DNA from 3 places in the Streptomyces sp. NPDC058534 genome. Region 1 is predicted to be linked to each of the others. Evidence: predicted binding sites of a transcription regulator. Region 1 holds the regulator's gene; each other region holds the start of a gene.
The links. Region 1 encodes HrcA, which represses chaperone genes, less so after heat shock. Its sites were predicted from a motif close to TTNGCACTCNGNNNNNCNGAGTGCNAA; they were not measured.
Positions count from the first base shown of each region.

Region 2: ACFWR9_RS14725 (FmdB family zinc ribbon protein) is a predicted target of HrcA. The motif match lies at 1,710-1,736, and genes of this name have one in related genera.
Region 3: groES (co-chaperone GroES) is a predicted target of HrcA. The motif match lies at 2,973-2,999, and genes of this name have one in related genera.

Region 1 covers NZ_JBHXNW010000001.1:83,295-89,783, reverse strand. The annotation lists gene dnaJ (molecular chaperone DnaJ) at 1-1,051, opposite strand, end outside; gene hrcA (heat-inducible transcriptional repressor HrcA) at 1,052-2,068, opposite strand; gene ACFWR9_RS00355 (MBL fold metallo-hydrolase) at 2,233-2,967, shown strand; gene ACFWR9_RS00350 (DUF3097 domain-containing protein) at 3,002-3,814, shown strand; gene ACFWR9_RS00345 (Uma2 family endonuclease) at 3,792-4,346, opposite strand; gene hemW (radical SAM family heme chaperone HemW) at 4,428-5,660, opposite strand; gene ACFWR9_RS00335 (SpoIIE family protein phosphatase) at 5,705-6,489, opposite strand, start outside.
Region 2 covers NZ_JBHXNW010000019.1:105,988-112,476, reverse strand. The annotation lists gene ACFWR9_RS14735 (hypothetical protein) at 1-178, opposite strand, end outside; gene ACFWR9_RS14730 (S-methyl-5'-thioadenosine phosphorylase) at 397-1,239, opposite strand; gene ACFWR9_RS14725 (FmdB family zinc ribbon protein) at 1,355-1,699, opposite strand; gene ACFWR9_RS14720 (MFS transporter) at 1,911-3,233, opposite strand; gene ACFWR9_RS14715 (potassium/proton antiporter) at 3,502-5,034, opposite strand; gene ACFWR9_RS14710 (penicillin acylase family protein) at 5,312-6,489, shown strand, end outside.
Region 3 covers NZ_JBHXNW010000073.1:24,721-31,209, forward strand. The annotation lists gene ACFWR9_RS33315 (SDR family NAD(P)-dependent oxidoreductase) at 1-589, shown strand, start outside; gene groL (chaperonin GroEL) at 757-2,376, opposite strand; gene groES (co-chaperone GroES) at 2,518-2,826, opposite strand; gene ACFWR9_RS33330 (polysaccharide deacetylase family protein) at 3,168-3,875, opposite strand; gene ACFWR9_RS33335 (polysaccharide deacetylase family protein) at 3,872-4,828, opposite strand; gene ACFWR9_RS33340 (methyltransferase domain-containing protein) at 4,811-6,100, shown strand; gene ACFWR9_RS33345 (RNA polymerase sigma factor) at 6,097-6,489, opposite strand, start outside.

The DNA of each region.
Region 1 (6,489 bases):
GCAGTGCGGACAGCTCGCGCAGGACGCGTTCCTGTTCGGGGTCGAGCTTGGTCGGGGTGGTGACCTCGACGTGGACGATGAGGTCGCCCCGGCCGCCGCCGCGCAGGTGGGTGACGCCCCGGCCGTGCAGCGGGACCGACTGGCCGGACTGGGTGCCCGGGCGGATGTCGATCTCCTCTATGCCGTCGAGCGTCTCCAGCGGCACCTTCGTGCCGAGGGCCGCCGCCGTCATCGGGATGGTGACCGTGCAGTGCAGGTCGTCGCCGCGGCGCTGGAAGGTGGAGTGCGGCAGCTCGTGGATCTCGACGTACAGGTCGCCGGCCGGGCCGCCGCCGGGGCCGACCTCGCCCTCGCCCGCGAGCTGGATCCGGGTGCCGTTGTCCACACCGGCCGGGATCTTCACGGTCAGGGTGCGCCGGGAGCGGATGCGGCCGTCGCCCGCGCACTCGGGGCACGGGGTCGGGACCACGGTGCCGAAGCCCTGGCACTGCGGGCAGGGCCGCGAGGTCATGACCTGGCCCAGGAAGGACCGGGTGACCTGCGAGACCTCACCGCGACCGCGGCACATGTCGCACGTCTGGGCCGACGTGCCGGGCGCCGCGCCCTCGCCGTTGCAGGTGTTGCAGACGACGGCCGTGTCGACCTGGATGTCCTTGGTCGTGCCGAAGGCCGCCTCGTCCAGCTCGACCTCGATGCGGATCATCGCGTCCTGGCCTCGGCGGGTGCGCGAGCGCGGCCCGCGCTGCGACGCCGTACCGAAGAACGCATCCATGATGTCCGAGAAGTTCCCGAAGCCACCCGCGCCGAAGCCGCCCGCGCCACCGCCGGCGGCCTGCGAGAGGGGGTCGCCGCCGAGGTCGTAGACCTGCTTCTTCTGCGGGTCCGACAGCACCTCGTAGGCGGCGTTGATCTCCTTGAACCGCTCCTGGGTCTTCGGATCGGGGTTGACGTCCGGGTGCAGCTCGCGGGCGAGCCTCCGGAACGCCTTCTTGATCTCGTCCTGGGACGCGTCGCGGCGTACGCCGAGTACGGCGTAGTAGTCCGTGGCCACCTACGACTCCGCCAGGATCTGTCCGACGTACCGTGCCACTGCGCGTACCGCTCCCATCGTTCCCGGGTAGTCCATGCGGGTCGGTCCGACCACGCCGAGCTTGGCAACCGCCTCGCCGCCCGAACCGTAGCCCACCGACACGACGGACGTGGAGTTGAGTCCCTCATGGGCGTTCTCATGACCGATTCGGACGGTCACGCCCGGATCCTTCGCCTCGCCGAGCAGCTTGAGGAGCACGACCTGCTCCTCCAGCGCCTCCAGCACCGGCCGGATCACCAAGGGGAAGTCGTGCCCGAAGCGGGTCAGATTGGCGGTACCGCCGATCATCAACCGCTCCTCGTTCTCCTCGACCAGCGTCTCCAGGAGAGTGGAGAGCACGGTGGAGACCGTACCGCGATCCTCGGCCTCGAAGGCATCCGGCAGTTCCTCGACCAGACCCGGCACGTCGGTGAAACGACGGCCCGCGACCCGGCTGTTGAGCCGCGCGCGCAGATCCGCGAGGGACGCCTCGCCGAACGGCGCCGAGCAGTCGACCATCCGCTGCTCGACCCGGCCGGTGTCCGTGATCAGCACGAGCATCAGGCGCGCCGGCGCGAGGGCCAGCAACTCCACGTGCCGCACGGTCGAGCGGGTCAGCGACGGGTACTGCACGACGGCGACCTGCCGGGTCAGCTGCGCGAGCAGCCGCACCGTGCGGGCCACCACGTCGTCGAGGTCGACGGCGCCCTCCAGGAAGTTCTGGATGGCGCGCCGCTCGGGCGCGGTCATGGGCTTGACGCCGGCCAGCTTGTCGACGAACAGGCGGTAGCCCTTGTCGGTCGGGATGCGCCCGGCGCTGGTGTGCGGCTGGGCGATGAATCCCTCGTCCTCCAGGGCCGCCATGTCATTGCGCACGGTGGCCGGGGAGACGCCGAGGTTGTGCCGCTCGGTGAGCGCCTTGGAACCGACCGGCTCCTCGGTGCCGACGTAGTCCTGGACGATGGCGCGCAGTACCTGGAGCCTGCGTTCACTCAGCATCCGCGCACACCTCCAGAAGTCGTCCGCCCGCTGTCCCGCCCTGGCACTCACGGCGCGCGAGTGCCAGCCTTCCCCGGCCCAGTGTACGGCCGTGGGGTACGCCCCCGGCAAGGCCGGGGCCACGCCGACGTGCGGCGAGACGGTGTGGCGTTAGCGTCGTCGTTGTGACGGTGACTTGGGAAGACCTGGGATGGGAGTGGGTGGCGGCCGGGGTGGGCCGGTGCCGGCTGCCGGACTGGGACTGCACGGCCGGGCTGGTCCTCGGCGCGGAGGCGGTGCTGATGATCGACGCGGGATCGAGCCTGGGCGAGGGCGCCCGGTTGCGCGCGGGGGCGCAGCGGCTGGCCGGTCACCGTGTGACGCATCTCGCGCTGACCCACCCGCACTTCGACCACGTCCTCGGCGCCGCGGCGTTCGCGGGCGCGGAGGTCTACGGCGCGGTGGGCACCGACGCGGTGTTCGCGCCGGGCGGACACGGGCGGGAGGCGCTGCGCGCGGACGCGGTGGCGGAGGGGCTGGACGCGCGGCGGGCGGAGGAGGCGGTCGACGCGCTGGTCCGCGTCCCGCACGAGGTCTGCGGCGAGTGGACGCTCGACCTGGGCGGCGGGCGGCAGGTCCTGCTCGCCAACGTGGGCCCCGGGCACACCGGCCACGACCTCGCGGTGCTGGTGCCGGGCGACCCGGAGGTGGTGTTCTGCGGCGACCTGGTCGAGGAGTCCGGCGAGCCGCAGGCGGGCCCCGACGCCGTACCGTCGCACTGGCCCGCCGCGCTGGACCGGCTGCTCGACCTGGGCGGCGCGGACGCGCGGTACGTCCCCGGTCACGGAGCGGTGGTGGACGCGGCGTTCGTCCGGGCCCAACGGGACGCGCTGGCCGCGCGTTTCGGCGTGTCGCGCTGATCACGGCCGGCGGATTTCTCGTATCGTCGGCAGAATGCGCCAGTACTCCGCCGACCTGACCCCTGCGTGGAAGAAGTCGCAGCCGGTACCCGAGGTACCCGCCGACCCCGGCCTGGTGGTCGAGGAGCCCGGCACCGGGTTCTGCGGCGCGGTGATCGGCTGCGAGGCGGGCACGGTGACGCTGGAGGACCGCTTCGGCAAGCACCGGGTGTTCCCGATGGAGCCGCGCGGCTTCCTGCTGGAGGGGCGCTTGGTGACGCTGGTGCGGCCGGCGTCCGGTCCGGTGCGGCCCTCCCGTACGGCGTCCGGTTCGGTCGCCGTCCCCGGCGCACGAGCGCGGGTGGCGCGCGCCGGGCGCATCTACGTCGAGGGGCGGCACGACGCCGAGCTGGTCGAGAAGGTCTGGGGCGACGACCTGCGCGTCGAGGGCGTCGTCGTGGAGTACCTGGGGGGCGTGGACGACCTGCCGTCGATCGTCGCCGACTTCGCCCCGGGGCCGGACGCGCGGCTGGGCGTCCTGGTGGACCACCTGGTGCCGGGTTCGAAGGAGTCCCGGATCGCGGAGGCGGTGACGGGCGAGCACGCCCTGGTCGTCGGCCATCCCTACATCGACATCTGGGAGGCGGTGAAGGCATCGTCCGTGGGGATCGACGCCTGGCCGCGGGTGCCGCGGGGGCAGGACTGGAAGACGGGCGTGTGCCGGGCCCTGGGGTGGCCCGCCGACAACACCGGGGCGGTGTGGCAGGCGATCCTGGCGCGGGTCGGCTCGTACAGGGACCTGGAGCCGGAGCTGCTGGGACGGGTGGAGGAACTGATCGACTTCGTTACGGGTAGCGGTGGGGCCTGACGCCGGAGAAGGTGCCGAATTCACTGGTGTCCAGCTCGATTCCCAGAGCCTCCAGCGGCAGCCGGTCTCCGAACTTCACGATCTCCTGGGTGAGGTAGTCGGCTTCCTCGCCCTGCCCTGTGGGCTTCGTCAGCAGGACGCACTGCGCCATGATCGGGTCCAGGACGAGGTAGACGGGAATCTTTCCCGCCGCGTAGATCGAGCGCTTGGTGACGTAGTCCTGGTGGACGCTGGACTTGGAGACGACCTCCACGACCATCGTGATCAGCCGGCAGGACAACAGGCGACCTGACTCCGGCAGGAGATCACGCCCCAGAACAATCAAGTCCGGTACCGGCTCGCTCGCCTCGTCGAGGATGTCGACATCCTGGGTCTGCAGACGGGACCAGCGCTGCCGTGGGATCTGGTCCTGCACGCGGGCAACGATCACGTTGTGCACGATGCCAGAGCTGGTCATCATCACGATGACCCCCCGGAGGAGTTCAGCTCTCACGCCCTCGGGAGGCTCAAGTTCCTCGAAGTACCTGGTCATCCCGCGCTCATTCACAAACGCAGACTACGAACCGGCGGTGAGCCGAACCCGCATCCCGCACCGATTCACTCACCCGAGTGATCAGTCCACCAGATCCCGAACGACCGCGTCCGCCAGCAATCGCCCCCGCAACGTCAGCACCGCCCGACCCTCCGCGTACGCCCCCTCCTGGAGGAGCCCGTCGGACAGCGCCCGCCGCGACGCCACCAGCCCCTCGTCCCGCAGCAGAGCCAGCGGCACCCCCTCCCGCAGCCGCAGCTCCAGCAGCACCCGCTCCACGCGGCGGTCCTCGTCCGTCAGGAGCTCACGCCCGGCCCCCGGCGACTTCCCCGCTGCCAGCGCCCCGGCGTACGCCCCGGGGTGTTTCACGTTCCACCAGCGCACACCGCCCACGTGGGAGTGGGCTCCCGGCCCCGCGCCCCACCAGTCGGCGCCCCGCCAGTACAGCTCGTTGTGCAGGCAGCGGCCGGCGTCGGAGGTGGCCCAGTTCGACACCTCGTACCAGTCGAAGCCCGCCGCCGAGAGGGTCTCCTCGGCGATCAGGTAGCGGTCGGCGTGGACGTCGTCGTCGGTCATCGGGACCTCGCCGCGCCGGATGCGCCGGGCGAGTTGGGTGCCCTCCTCGACGATCAGGGCGTACGCCGAGACGTGGTCGGGTCCGGCGCCGAGCGCGGCGTCGAGGGAGGCCCGCCAGTCGTCGTCGGACTCGCCGGGGGTGCCGTAGATCAGGTCCAGGTTGACATGGTCGAATCCGGCGGCGCGGGCCTCGGCGACGCATGCCTCGGGGCGGCCGGGGGTGTGCGTGCGGTCCAGGACCTTCAGGACGTGCTGCCGCGCGCTCTGCATGCCGAAGGAGATCCGGTCGAAGCCGCCCTCGCGGAGGGTGGCCAGGTAGGCGGGGTCGACCGACTCGGGGTTGGCCTCCGTCGTCACCTCCGCGTCCGGTGCCAGGCCGAACTCGTCGCGGATCGCGCCCAGCATCCGCACCAGGTCCCCGGCGGGCAGCAGGGTGGGCGTGCCGCCGCCGACGAAGACCGTGCGGACCTCGCGCGGGTCGTCGCCGAGCACCTTGCGGGCCAGGCGGACCTCGTCGACGAGTGTCCCGGCGTAGTTGTCACGGGAGGCGAGGACACCGCCGGTGCCGCGCAGCTCGGTCGCGGTGTAGGTGTTGAAGTCGCAGTAGCCGCAGCGGGTCGCGCAGTACGGCACGTGCAGGTAGAAGCCGAGGGGGCGGTCGGCGGCCCCGGCGAGCGCGGACGCGGGCAGGGCACCGTCGGCGGGGACGGGTTCGCCGTCGGGGAGTGCGGAGGGCATGCGTTCCATTGTCCCGCACCCGCGCCTGTCCCCCGCCCGCGCGCTCACTCCGCCTGGAGCACCAGCAGCGCCAGGTCGTCCTCCGGGGGCCGGGGCCCGAACTCGTGCACCAGCCGCCGGATGCGCTCGGCGACCAGCCCGGCGTCCAGCCCCGCGCACCCGGCGAGCGCCGCGGCGAGCCCGTCCCCGTCGTCGAACTGGCGGGAGCCGCTGCGCCGCTCGGTGACCCCGTCCGTGACGCACAGCAGGGTGTCGCCGGACCGCAGCTCGAAGGTATCGCTGGCGTACGTGGCGTCCTCGACGACTCCGAGCAGGGTCTGCGGCGCGGCGACCGCGCACACCGCGCCGTCGGGTCCGAGGAGCAGCGGCAGCGGATGCCCGGCGGAGGCGAGGGTGCAGCGGACGCCGCCGTCGAAGGGCTCCAGTTCGCCGTAGAGCAGGGACAGGAAGCGGGTCTGCGGTCCGTCGCCCGGGGCAACCGGTGGTCCGCCGACGGCCACCAGGGCGCGGGCGGCGGCGTCCGCGGCCTCGGTGGCGTCGTCGAGGAGGAGCTGGTTGAGGCGGTCGAGGACGTCGGGGACGCCGTACTGCTCGCGGGCGAGCAGCCGCAGCCAGGGCCGGGCGAGGCCGATGACGACGGCGGCCTCGGGGCCCTTGCCCTGGACGTCGCCGACGGCGAAGCACCAGCGGCCGTCGCCGGCCGGGAAGAGGTCGTAGAAGTCGCCGCTGGGGCCGCCCTTGTCGCACGGCTCGTAGACGAGGGCGCTGCGCACGCCGGGGATCTCGGCGACGGCGCCGGGCAGCAGACCGCGCTGGAGGACCGCGCTGA
Region 2 (6,489 bases), on a different contig from region 1:
CCGGATGCCCGCGTGCCCGCTGGGCGTCCTGCGCGCCGGCGCCGGGGTGCGGGCCCGCCGCCACCAGCGCCGCCGCGGTGACGGCGAGCCCGGCGGCCACGGCGCGCCGCCGATGGCGTACGAGCCGGTGCAGCTGACGAAGTCCGCCGCGCACCCGCACCGGGGCGAAGTGCGGCACCTCGCACGTGGGCGGTGCGTCGGTGCCGGGCGGCAGCGGGGAGGGAACGGCGGAACGGAACACGGTGACCACCACCTGTGGGCGAGGGATCGGCTTGCGCACCCACGATGACGCTTCTCGCCGCCGCCCGCCGAAGCCCGTGGACCACCGGCCGCTTGTGGACAACTCCACCACCCGAAGGGGGCGTTCCGCCTGAACCGAAGCCGTTCCCGACCCCCCTACGGCAGCACGATCCCCGGATCCATCCCGCCCAGCGCCGCCCCGCAGGGGCAGTCCCGCTCCCCGGTCGCCGGCAGCGCGGCCAGCGCGTCGAACAGGACGCCCCGCAGTCGGTCCACGTTGGCCGCGAACACCCGCAGCACCTCCTCGTGCGAGACGCCCTCGCCGCTCTCGGCGCCGGCGTCGAGGTCGGTGACGAGGGTCAGCGAGGTGTAGCAGAGCTCCAGTTCACGGGCGAGCGCCGACTCCGGGTGACCGGTCATGCCCACCACGGACCAGCCCTGCGCCCGGTGCCACAGGGACTCCGCCCGGGTGCCGAAACGGGGCCCCTCGACCACGACCAGGGTGCCGCCGTCCACGGCTTCCCAGTCCCTTCCCCGCGCCGCCTTCAGCGCGGCGGCCCGCCCGGCCGGGCAGTACGGGTCGGCCAGCGACACGTGCACCACGTTGGGCACGGCGCCGTCGGGCAGCGGCAGTCCGTCGAAGTACGTCGACGGGCGCGACCTGGTCCGGTCGACGAACTGGTCCGGCACCAGCAGCGTGCCCGGCCCGTACTCGGGACGCAGACCGCCGACCGCGCACGGGCCGAGGACCTGGCGCACGCCGACCGAGCGCAGCGCCCACAGGTTGGCCCGGTAGTTGATCCGGTGCGGCGGCAGATGGTGGCCGCGACCGTGCCGGGGGAGGAAGGCGACCCGCCGGCCGGCGACCTCGCCGAGGAACAGCGAGTCGCTGGGCGGCCCGTACGGGGTGTCCACCTCGACCTCGGTCACGTCGTCGAGGAACGAGTAGAGACCGGAGCCGCCGATCACGCCGATCTCGGCATGCACCTTGTTCGCCATGTTCGCCATGTCCGCACCCTAACCGGCCCGTGAAACGCCGAGGACCCCGTCGTCGTACGACGACAGGGTCCCGTAAGAACCTGGTGCGGCCGAGGTGTCGCGCGGCCGGTGAGCCCTATGCGGCGGTGGTGCTGGAGGAGGAGCTGCCGGAGCCCGAGGACGAACCCGAGCCGGAGGACGACGACGAGGCCGAACCCGAACCCGACGACGAACCCGAGTCCGAGGACGACGAGGAGGACGACGCCCCGGACTTCGACGACCCCGGCGAGCTGCTCGAAGAGCTGCCGCGGCTGTCGTTGCGGTAGAAGCCGGAACCCTTGAAGACGATGCCGACCGCCGAGAACACCTTCTTCAGGCGGCCCTGGCAGTCCGGGCACTCGGTGAGGGCGTCGTCGGTGAACTTCTGCACCGCCTCAAGGCCCTCGCCGCACTCGGTGCACTGGTACTGGTACGTCGGCACTGTCTTCCTCCTGGCACTCTCACTCGATGAGTGCTAACAGTCGTCAATAGTAACCCGTGCCGCAAGCCGATGAAGTAACGTACATCACCTGCCCACAGGCAGCGGTCAGGGCTTGACCGTCATGAGGGCATTTGCCCAAGTGAGAAGTCGCGTTGTCGACGGAGTCACAGTGACCTATTCCTCGGACGGGGACGGGGATTTCATACTCGCGTCACATCTCACCGATCGCGGCAGGTTCGCGATGGCCTGCGCCGCGCGTGACCACTCTGGCCACGCGCGGCGGCGCCAGCCGTGAGCGCAGTGCCACCAGGACTGCCAGCGCGAGCACCGTGCCGCCCATCGGCACCAGGAATCCGGCCCCGTCCCGGAACCCGTCCTCCAGCTGTCCGGCGGCGGTCACCGCCAGTGCCTGGCCCAGGGCGACGGCGCCGGTCAGCCACGTGAAGGCCTCGGTGCGGGCGCCGGCCGGGACCAGGTCCTCCACCAGGGTGTAGCCGGTGACGATGGCGGGCGCGACGCACATGCCGACCAGCAGACCGAGGCCGGCCAGCACGAGCACCGACTGCGCCGCCCAGAGCCCGGAGGCGGTCAGCGCGAGGGCGGCGTAGCCGATCAGGAGGCGCCGCTGCGGGGCGACCTTCCAGGCGATCGCGCCGCAGACCAGGCCGGAGAGCATGTTTCCGGCGGCGAAGACGCCGTAGAGGACGCCGTTCAGGCCGGGCTCGCCGATCGACTCGGTGAACGCGGCCAGCGACACCTGCATGCCGCCGAAGACGGAACCGACGCCCAGGAAGGCGACGATCAGAACGCGCACGCCGGGGACGCGCAGCGCGGAAACGTGCTCCCCGCGCGCGTGCGCAGCGTCGGCCCCGCCGACCTCGGGCTGCGTGCTCTTCTGCGCGGCGAAGAGCAGACCGCCCACCAGGGTGAGCGCGGCCTCCGTGACCAGGCCCGCGGCCGGGCCGATGCCCGTGCACAGGGCGGTCGCCACCAGCGGGCCGAGGACGAAGGTCAGCTCGTCGGTGACGGACTCGAAGGCGGCGGCCGTGCTCATCAGGGGGGAGCCCTTGAGCTTGACGCCCCAGCGGGCCCGCACCATGGGCCCGACCTGCGGCACCGAAGCACCGGCGGGTACGGCCGCCGCGAACAGCGCCCACAGCGGTGCGTCCGCGAGCGCGAGGACGGTCAGGGTCAGGCCGGACGCCGCGTGCACGAGTACGCCGGGCAGCAGGACGGCCCGCTGTCCGTAGCGGTCGGCGAGCCGTCCGCTGTAGGGGGCGAACAGGGCCATGGAGACGCCGGTGGCGGCCGCGACGGCGCCCGCGACGCCGTAGGAGCCCGTGGTGTGCTGCACGAGCAGCACGATGGAGATCGTCAGCATGGCGAACGGCTGGCGTGCCGCGAAACCGGGGAGCAGGAACGTCCAGGCGCCGCGGGTGCGCAGCAGCTGTCCGTATCCGGGGCGGACGGAGGCGGACGCGGTGTGCGGTGCTGCCTCCGGCGACTTCTTCGACGGGGTGACCGTGGATGCCACGGCCCGTGCCTTTCTGCCGCCTGGTAGCGCGGTCCGCCTCGCGGCTGTCGCCGTGCGGGAGCGCCGAGAGCTGTCCTCTTGCGCGGACTGCGGTAGATGCCGGAGCCCGTGCGGATGAGGGGGCGTGCCGGCCGCCATACGGTCGCGCCAGCTCTGCATCAGACAGAGTTGGTTCGATCAGGTGCCGCACTCATCGTACAGGGATCAAGAGGGGCACAAACTGTGAAAGGGAGCACCCCTCAAGTGCCGCGCGAGGTCACCCGCGCGGTCACCCGCGACGGCCGCCGTCGTCCCCCGTGCCCAGCCAGCCGGCCAGCTTGCCGCCGTGGCCGACCGCGCGCAGCCGTGCCTCGGCCGTGTCGCGGACGGGGTCCGTGGCGACCACGAGGAGTTCGTCCCCGCGCCGCAGTCCCGTCGTGGGCAGCGGCACGAACGACGTCTCGTCGCGCACGACCAGCGTCACCGCGGAGCCGGGCGGCAGCCGCAGCTCGCTGACCTCGACGCCGTGCATCCTCGAGCCCTCGGGGATCGTCACGGACAGCAGGTGCCCGCGCAGCCGCTCCAGGGGCGCCGACTCGATGCCGAGGTCGGCGGCCTCCTCGCCCTTGCCCAGGCGCAGCTTGCGGGCCAGCCACGGCAGCGTCGGACCCTGGACCAGGGTGTAGACGACGACCAGGACGAAGACCATGTTGAAGATCCGGCGGCTGCCGTCGACGCCCTCCACCATGGGGATCGTCGCCAGGATGATGGGCACGGCGCCGCGCAGCCCCGCCCACGACATCAGGGCCTTCTCCCGCCACGGCACCCTGAAGGGCAGCAGGCACAGCACGACGCTCAGCGGGCGCGCCACGAAGGTCAGCACCAGCCCGATGAGCAGGGCGGGCAGGATGTCGTCGCCCAGCTCGTGCGGGGTGACCAGCAGGCCGAGCAGCACGAACATGCCGATCTGGGCGAGCCAGCCGAGCCCGTCGGCGAACCCCCGGGTGGCGGGCCAGTGCGGCAGCCGGGCGTTGCCCATCACCATCGAGGCGAGGTAGACGGCCAGGAAGCCGCTGCCGTGCGCCATGGCGCCGGCCGCGTAGGCGGCGACGGCGATGGAGAGGACGGCGATGGGGTAGAGGCCCGAGGCGGGCAGCGCCACGTGCCGCAGTCCCCACGACCCCAGCCAGCCCACCGCGAGTCCGATGGCGGCGCCGATGGCGAGCTCCAGGGCGATCTCGCCGAGCAGCACGTACCAGTGCTCGATCGGGCCGGCCATGGAGAAGGCGACCACCAGGATGACCACCGGGGCGTCGTTGAAGCCCGACTCGGCCTCCAGGGTGCCCGTTATGCGCGAGGGCAACGGGATCCTGCGCAGCACGGAGAAGACGGCGGCCGCGTCCGTGGAGGACACCACCGCGCCGACGATCAGTGCCTGCCGCCACTCCAGCCCGGTCAGGTAGTGCGCGCCCGCCGCGGTCACACCGACGCTCACCGCGACACCGACCAGGGCCAGTGCGGAGGCCGCCGGCAGGACCGGTTTGATCTCCTTCCACTTCGTGCCCAGACCACCCTCGGCCAGGATCACGACCAGGGCCGCGTACCCGATGACCTGGGTCAGTTCGGCGTTGTCGAACTGGATGTCGCCGATGCCGTCCTGGCCCATGGCGACGCCGATGGCCAGGTAGACGAGCAGGCTGGGGAGCCCGCTGCGCGAGGAGATCCGGACCGCCGCCACGGCGATGAGCAGGACGAGCGAGCAGACGAGCAGGAGCTGGTTGAGGTGGTGGACAGTCAGCGGCCGTTCCCTTCCCTGGCGCACAGCACGGAATCACAGCGCGGGCGAGTACGCCCGCTCGGCACGCGAGGCGCACCCCCTATGGCACACGAAGCCGCCATGCTCTGCGGACAACTACTTCGTTACCTTACCTAACTCTTGACGCTTTCTTGACGCTCGGCTTGGCAAGATCGAACGTCCGTGCGTCCCGGTACCCGACTCCGCGTCAAGGGGGAGCCGGGCCTGCGCCTACAGTTGCTCCAGCGCTCAGTACAAAGCACAGCCCGCCCCTGCCGCTCGTGTTAGGACAGCAAGGACAGCGATGCCCCCCAACACCACCGCCTCCACGGGTCGACAGCCCGGCACGTCCGGCAGGAAGAAGGGGCGCAAAGGGCGCCTGCTCGTCCTCGTGCTGGTTCTGGCCATCATCGGCGGCCTCGCCTACGGGGCGTACTGGTCCATCAGCACCGTCCGCGCGTCCTTCCCGCAGACCAAGGGCTCGATCACGCTGGACGGCCTGTCGGGTCCGGTCGACGTCAAGCGCGACGGTTACGGCATCCCGCAGATCTACGCCTCCACCGACGAGGACCTGTTCATGGCGCAGGGCTACGTCCAGGCGCAGGACCGGTTCTACGAGATGGACGTGCGCCGGCACATGACCGGCGGTCGCCTGTCGGAGATGTTCGGCAAGAGCCAGGTCGACAACGACGAGTTCCTGCGCACCCTGGGCTGGCACCGGGTGGCGAAGAAGGAGTACGACGAGAAGCTGTCGGACTCCACGAAGAAGTACCTCCAGGCGTACGCCAAGGGAGTCAACGCCTACCTGAAGGGCAAGGACGGCAAGGACATCTCCCTGGAGTACGCCGCCCTCGGCTTCACCAACGACTACAAGCCGCAGGAGTGGACCCCGGTCGACTCGGTGGCCTGGCTCAAGGCGATGGCCTGGGACCTGCGCGGCAACATGGAGGACGAGGTCGACCGCGCCCTGATGACCAGCCGCCTCGGCCCCAAGCAGATCGCCGACCTGTACCCGGCGTACCCGTACGACCGGAACAAGGCGATCGTCCAGGAGGGCCAGTACGACGAACCGACCCGGACGTTCGACGGCGGCGGCGCGTCGGACGGCGGCGACGGCTCCTCGTCCGGCTCCGGAACGGACACGGGTACGGGCACGGGCACGGGCACGGGCACCGGAACGGGGACAGACACGGGCACCGGGACCGGTACCGGTACCGGCAACGCCCTCGAAAGCCAGCTGTCCGGCCTCCAGGACGTCCTGGACGACCTCCCCACCGCCGTCGGCGTGAACGGCAACGGCATCGGCTCCAACTCCTGGGTGGTGTCCGGCAAGCACACCATCACCGGCCGGCCGCTGCTGGCCAACGACCCGCACCTGTCCCCGTCCCTGCCGTCCGTCTGGTACCAGATGGGCCTGCACTGCCGGACCGTCTCCGCGAAGTGCCAGTACGACGTGTCCGGCTACACCTTCGCGGGCATGCC
Region 3 (6,489 bases), on a different contig from region 1:
GGACGCCGGCATCGAGGCGGTGTCCGCCCGGCTGGGTGAGCGCAGGCACCCCGTCGATCTGCTGATCAACAACGCCGGCTTCGGCAACAAGGGCAAGTTCCTCGACGTCTCCATGGCCGACGAGCTGACCATGCTCAAGGTGCACTGCGAGGCGGTGCTGCGGCTGACCTCGGCGGCGGTGGAGGGGATGCGGGAGCGCGGCCGCGGCGGCGTCGTCAACGTGGCCTCGGTCGCGGCCTTCGTCCCGCGCGGCACCTACGGCGCGTCCAAGGCGTGGGTGGTGCAGTTCACCCAGGGCGTGGCGAAGGACCTGGGCGGCAGCGGCGTACGCCTGATGGCCCTGGCTCCCGGCTTCGTGCGTACGGAGTTCCACGAGCGGGCCGGCATGGGCACGGACAACATCCCGAACTGGATGTGGCTCGACGCGGACAAGGTCGTCGCGGCGGCCCTGGACGACCTGGCCCGGGGCAAGTCCCTGTCCATCCCGGACCCCCGCTACAAGACCCTGATGGGCGCGGCGAAGCTGGTGCCGCGCGGCATGCTGGGCGGCCTCAGCTCACGGACGGGCCGCAAGTACGGCCCGCAGTAACCGGCAGCGCCCCGCAAGGGGCGCGGGGAACTGCGCGAGCAACCCCCACGGCGCCGCACCCGGCGGCAAACCCCGCCGGGGCAGGACGCGAACCCGCCGCCGGCGCCAAAAGAAACGGTGCCCAGCCCCCCGCAGGGAACTGGGCACCGTAGGGCTCAGCGCAGCGCTCAGTGGGCGTGCCCGTGGCCCGCGGCGGCCGGCTCTTCCTCTTCCTTCTTCTCGACGACCAGGGTCTCGGTCGTCAGGAGGAGGGAGGCGATGGAGGCCGCGTTCTCCAGGGCGGAGCGGGTGACCTTCACCGGGTCGATGACGCCGGCCTTGACCAGGTCGCCGTACTCGCCGGTGGCGGCGTTGAAGCCCTGGCCCTTGTCCAGCTCGGCGACCTTGGAGGTGATGACGTAGCCCTCCAGGCCGGCGTTCTCGGCGATCCAGCGCAGCGGCTCGACGGCGGCGCGGCGGACGACCGCGACACCGGTGGCCTCGTCGCCGGTCTTGCCGAGGCTGCCGTCCAGCACCTTGACGGCGTGGACCAGCGCGGAGCCGCCACCGGAGACGATGCCCTCCTCGACCGCGGCGCGGGTCGCGGAGATGGCGTCCTCCAGACGGTGCTTGCGCTCCTTCAGCTCCACCTCGGTGGCGGCGCCGACCTTGATCACGCACACGCCGCCGGCCAGCTTCGCGAGACGCTCCTGGAGCTTCTCGCGGTCCCAGTCGGAGTCCGTGGACTCGATCTCGGCCTTGATCTGGTTGATGCGGCCCTCGACCTCGTCGCGCTTGCCGGCACCGTCGACGATCGTGGTGTCGTCCTTGGTGACGGTGATGCGGCGGGCGGTGCCGAGCACGTCCAGGCCGACCTGGTCGAGCTTGAGGCCGACCTCCTCGGAGATGACCGTGGCGCCGGTGAGGACCGCCATGTCCTGGAGCATCGCCTTGCGGCGGTCGCCGAAGCCCGGGGCCTTCACCGCGACGGCGTTGAAGGTGCCGCGGATCTTGTTGACGACGAGGGTGGAGAGCGCCTCGCCCTCCAGGTCCTCGGCGATGATCAGCAGCGGCTTGGAGGCGTTGGTCTGGATGACCTTCTCCAGCAGCGGCAGCAGGTCCGCGATGGAGGAGATCTTGCCCTGGTTGATCAGGATGTACGGGTCGTCGAGGACGGCCTCCATGCGCTCCTGGTCCGTCACGAAGTACGGCGACAGGTAGCCCTTGTCGAAGGCCATGCCCTCGGTGAAGTCCAGCTCCAGGCCGAAGGTGTTGGACTCCTCGACGGTGATGACACCGTCCTTGCCGACCTTGTCCATCGCCTCGGCGATCAGCTCGCCGACCTGCTGGTCCTGGGCGGACAGCGCGGCGACGGCGGCGATGTCGGACTTCTCTTCGATCGGCCGGGCCGTGGCGAGGAGGTCCTCGGACACGGCGGCGACGGCCGCGTCGATGCCCTTCTTCAGCAGCGCCGGGGAGGCGCCGGCGGCGACGTTCTTCAGGCCCTCGCGGACGAGCGCCTGGGCGAGCACGGTGGCGGTGGTGGTGCCGTCACCAGCGATGTCGTTGGTCTTGGTCGCCACCTCCTTCACCAGCTGGGCGCCGAGGTTCTCGTACGGGTCCTCGACCTCGACCTCGCGGGCGATGGTGACGCCGTCGTTGGTGATGGTGGGGGCGCCGAACTTCTTGTCGATGACGACGTTGCGGCCCTTGGGGCCGATCGTCACCTTCACGGTGTCGGCGAGCTTGTTGACGCCGCGCTCGAGGGCGCGACGGGCGTCCTCGTCGAACTTCAGGATCTTCGCCATGGGAGCGTGAGCCCTCTTCCGGAAATCTTGGGGTTATACGGCACTGCGCCCCCGACACCCGGCTTTTTATGGTCGCGGGAGCCAGGGGCGCAGCTGGAAAGCAAGGTGCTTCGGTGAAGTGAAGAGCTACTTCAGCTACTTCTACTTCTCGACGATCGCGAGCACGTCGCGGGCCGAGAGGACGAGGTACTCCTCGCCGTTGTACTTCACCTCGGTGCCGCCGTACTTGCTGTACAGCACGACGTCGCCGACGCTGACGTCGAGCGGAAGGCGGTTGCCGTCCTCGAAGCGGCCCGGGCCCACGGCCAGGACGACGCCCTCCTGGGGCTTCTCCTTGGCGGTGTCCGGAATGACCAGGCCCGAAGCCGTGGTCTGCTCGGCGTCGAGCGGCTGGACCACAATGCGGTCCTCGAGCGGCTTGATGGCAACCTTGGAGCTGGTGGTCGTCACGATCCGACCTCCCCCTTCGGAGATCTCACGGGGTTAACTGTCTGAGGTGGCGACCAGGTGGATCCGTCGTCGCGGGTGCCGGACCTGCCCGTCGCGTAGTTGGCACTCTCCAGTGGGGAGTGCCAGGGTTGAGACTATGACTGCGGTTAGCACTCGGTCAAGCGGAGTGCCAATGCCTGCGGCGCGTCGGCCGGGAAATCGTGTGAACGCCGGTCTGGGGAGCGCACCCGGGGTGGGTGTGGGCGTCGCTGGGGGCTGCCGCCCCCCAGACCCCCGCTGTCGGCCTGAACGGCCTCGTCCTCAAACGCCGGACGGGCTGAGATGCCGGTCGGCGCCGAGAGTCAGAGGTAGTCGTCCAGGGCGGCCACCCTCAGGTCCTGGTCCTCGATCGTCTCCAGCAGAGCTTCCGTGTGGGTGGTCAGGTTCACGGCCACGATGTCGCCGGGGTGCAGGCCGTGTTCGCCTCGGGTGTAGGTGAGGTGGCCGTCGGTGTTCAGGGCCGCGCGCCACAGGACGACGGCCGTGATGCCGCAGTCGGCGGCGGCGCGCAGGGTCGTGGTGTCGTACGTGCCGTGCGGTGGGCGGAAGAGGTGGGGGCGGACGCCGAAGCGGGACCTGAGCTTGGTCTGCTGGCCGCAGACCTCGGCGCGCTGGCCGGCGTAGGGCAGGCCCCGCAGGGAGCGGTGGTTCAGGGTGTGGTTCTGGAGGCTCGCGCCCACCGATCGGAGCCCGGCGAAGTGGCCGTACGCCGGTCCGGCCACGGTGTCGGTGAGGAACAGGGTGACGGGGAGGCGCCGCTCGCGGATCAGGGCGGTGAAGCGGGGGTCGCGCTCGGCGCTGTCGTCGTAGGTGAGGAAGACGACCCGGTCGGTGGTGCGGACGTGGTCCACGACGGGCGGGAGGTTCAAGTTCTGGTCGCCGCTGCGGTCGCCGCCCCGGGCGGGTTCCCCGGCCGCCGGGTGTCCGGCGGGGCCGGCGAACTGGGCGCAGCCGGTGAGCAGTACGGCGGCCAGGGCGGCCCCGGCCGGCCGGAACCGTCCTCGCCTCACAGGTAGTCCTCCAGGCGGGCCACCGCGTAGCCCTCGGCGGTGATCCGGTTCAGGAAGCGCCGGGCCATGTCGGTCATCGTGCCGTCCCAGTCCTCACGGCCCCGGAAGTGGGTGAGGACGATGTCGCCGGGGTGCAGTTCCCGGTCCCACTCGCGGTACTCCCAGTGGTCGACGAACACCTCCTCGCTCCAGATGGGCGCGTACTTGATGCCGCAGGTCTTCGCGGCGCGCAGGGTGTCGCGGTTGTAGTTGCCGAAGGGCGGCCGGAAGAGGACGGGGCGCTTGCCGTAGCGCTTCTCCATGACGTTCTGCATGCCGCAGATCTCCCGCTTCTGCTCCGCGTAGGAGAGGCCGGGGAGGTAGGGGTGGCTCAGGGTGTGGTTGTTGAGGGTGACCCCGCGGGCCTGCATCTTCTTGAAGTAGCCGTAGTCGTCCTTGATCTCCTCGTCGGTGAGGAAGACGGTGTACGGGATCTTCAGCTCGCTCATCATCCTCAGGAACGCCCGGTCCTTCTCGGCGCCGTCGTCGATGGTGAGGAAGACGATCTTCTCCTTGGTGGGGACCGTGGTGAAGACCGGCGGGAGGCCGTCCTGCTTCTGGCCGTCGACCTCGAAGCCTTCGCGCGCCTTGATCTCCGGCTTCTTCGCGGGGGGCGCGGGGGCGGTCAGCGGGACCTTCCGGAGATCCCAGCGCTTTGCGGCGGCGACCCGGGCGGCCTGGGCCGCGCGCAGCTTGGAGGCGTATGCGTCGAGCCCGCGGGCCGGGGGTGCCTGGAGAGGCTCCTGGCCCGGGGCGCCCCGGGCGTCCGAGGTGTCCTGCGCACAGCCGGCGGCGAGGGCGGCCACGGCGAGGAGGACGGTGACGGTGGCGGCGCGCCCGCGCGGTCCGGGGGCAGTCGCCGCCCGCAGCACCCGCGACGCCCGGCTTTTGTCATTTTGTACGACTGCTCGCATGGTGCCGGATCTTCGCAGTCCTCGGCCGCAGGACCCCGTCCGACACCGCGCCGGAGGCACACCATCCACCGACTGGCCCACAATGAGGCGGTGAACGACCTCGACGCCCTGCTCTCCCTGCTCACCCCCGAAGGCCGCGCCCTCCTCGACGAGGTGCGCGACACCGACCCCGCGCGGGAGTTGGCCGTCGCCACCCGGCTGCGCCGCGAGCACCCGGTCGCGCTGGTGTCGGCCGCGCTCGGGCAGGCGCGGCTGCGGCAGCGGGCGGCGGCGAAGTTCGGGGCGGAGGACGCGGGGCGGATGTTCTTCACGGCCAACGGGGTCGAGCAGTCCACGCGGGCGAGCGTGGCGGCGTACCGGGCGGAGCGGTTCGCGGCTCTGGGTGCCACCTCCGTGGCCGACCTGTGCTGCGGGATCGGGGGCGACGCGATCGCGCTGGCCCGGGCGGGCATCCGGGTGCTGGCGGTGGACCGCGACCCGGCGACCGCGGCGGCGGCCCGTGCCAACGCCGACGCGCTGGGGCTCGGGGAGCTGATCGAGGTGCGCGAGGCGGATGTCGAGGCGGTGGACACCAGCGGGTACGACGCGGTCTTCGTCGACCCGGCCCGCCGCGGCGGCCGGGGGAGGATCTTCGACCCCGAGGCGTACTCGCCGCCGCTGTCCTGGGCCGTCGGCGCGGCCCGTACGGCCTCCCGTGCCGCCGCGCTGAAGGTGGCGCCCGGCATTCCGCACGAGGCGGTGCCGGACGACGCCGAGGCCGAGTGGATCTCCGACGGCGGGGACGTGAAGGAGGCCGTGCTGTGGTTCGGCGGCGCCCCGGGGGCGGTGCGGGCCACGCTGCTGCCCGGGCCCCGCACCCTGCCGGGCACCGGCCTGCCCGACCCGGCGGTCCGTACGCCCGGCCGGTACCTGTACGAGCCGGACGGCGCCGTGATCCGCGCCCATCTGGTCGCCGAGGTCGCCGAACAGGTCGGCGGCGGACTGCTCGACGCGACCATCGCGTACGTCACCGCGGACGAGCTGCAGCCGACGCCGTACGCCACGGCGTACGAGATCACCGACCTGATGCCCTTCCACGTGAAGAAGCTGAAGGCGCTGCTGCGGGAGCGCCGCGTCGGCACGCTGACCGTGAAGAAGCGGGGGTCGGCGGTCGAGCCGGAGGAGCTGCGGCGGAAGGTCAAGCCGCAGGGGCCGAACGCGGCGACCGTGTTCCTGACCCGGGTCGCGGGGGCGCCGACGATGCTGGTCGGGCACCTGGCGCGGAAGCCCTAACCGCACTCCTGTGCCCGGCGGGTCAGCAGTTCGCGCTCGCGTTCGTTGCGGGCCAGGGACGCGGCCCGTTCGAACTCCGTGCGCGCCTCGGCCGGGCGGTCCAGGCGGAGCAGGAGGTCGCCGCGGACGCTGGGGAGCAGGTGGTAGTCGCGCAGGGCCGGTTCGGCGGCCAGGGCGTCGACGAGGGCCAGCGCGGGGGCCGGGCCCTCGGCCATCGACACGGCGACCGCGCGGTTGAGTTCGACGACCGGGGACGGGGCGCGGGTGGCGAGCAGGCCGTAGAGCGCGGCGATGCGCGGCCAGTCTGTCTGCTCGTAGCGGTACGCCGTCGCGTGGCAGGCGGCGATCGCGGCCTGGAGCACGTACGGGCCCGGGGCGCCGGAGCCGGC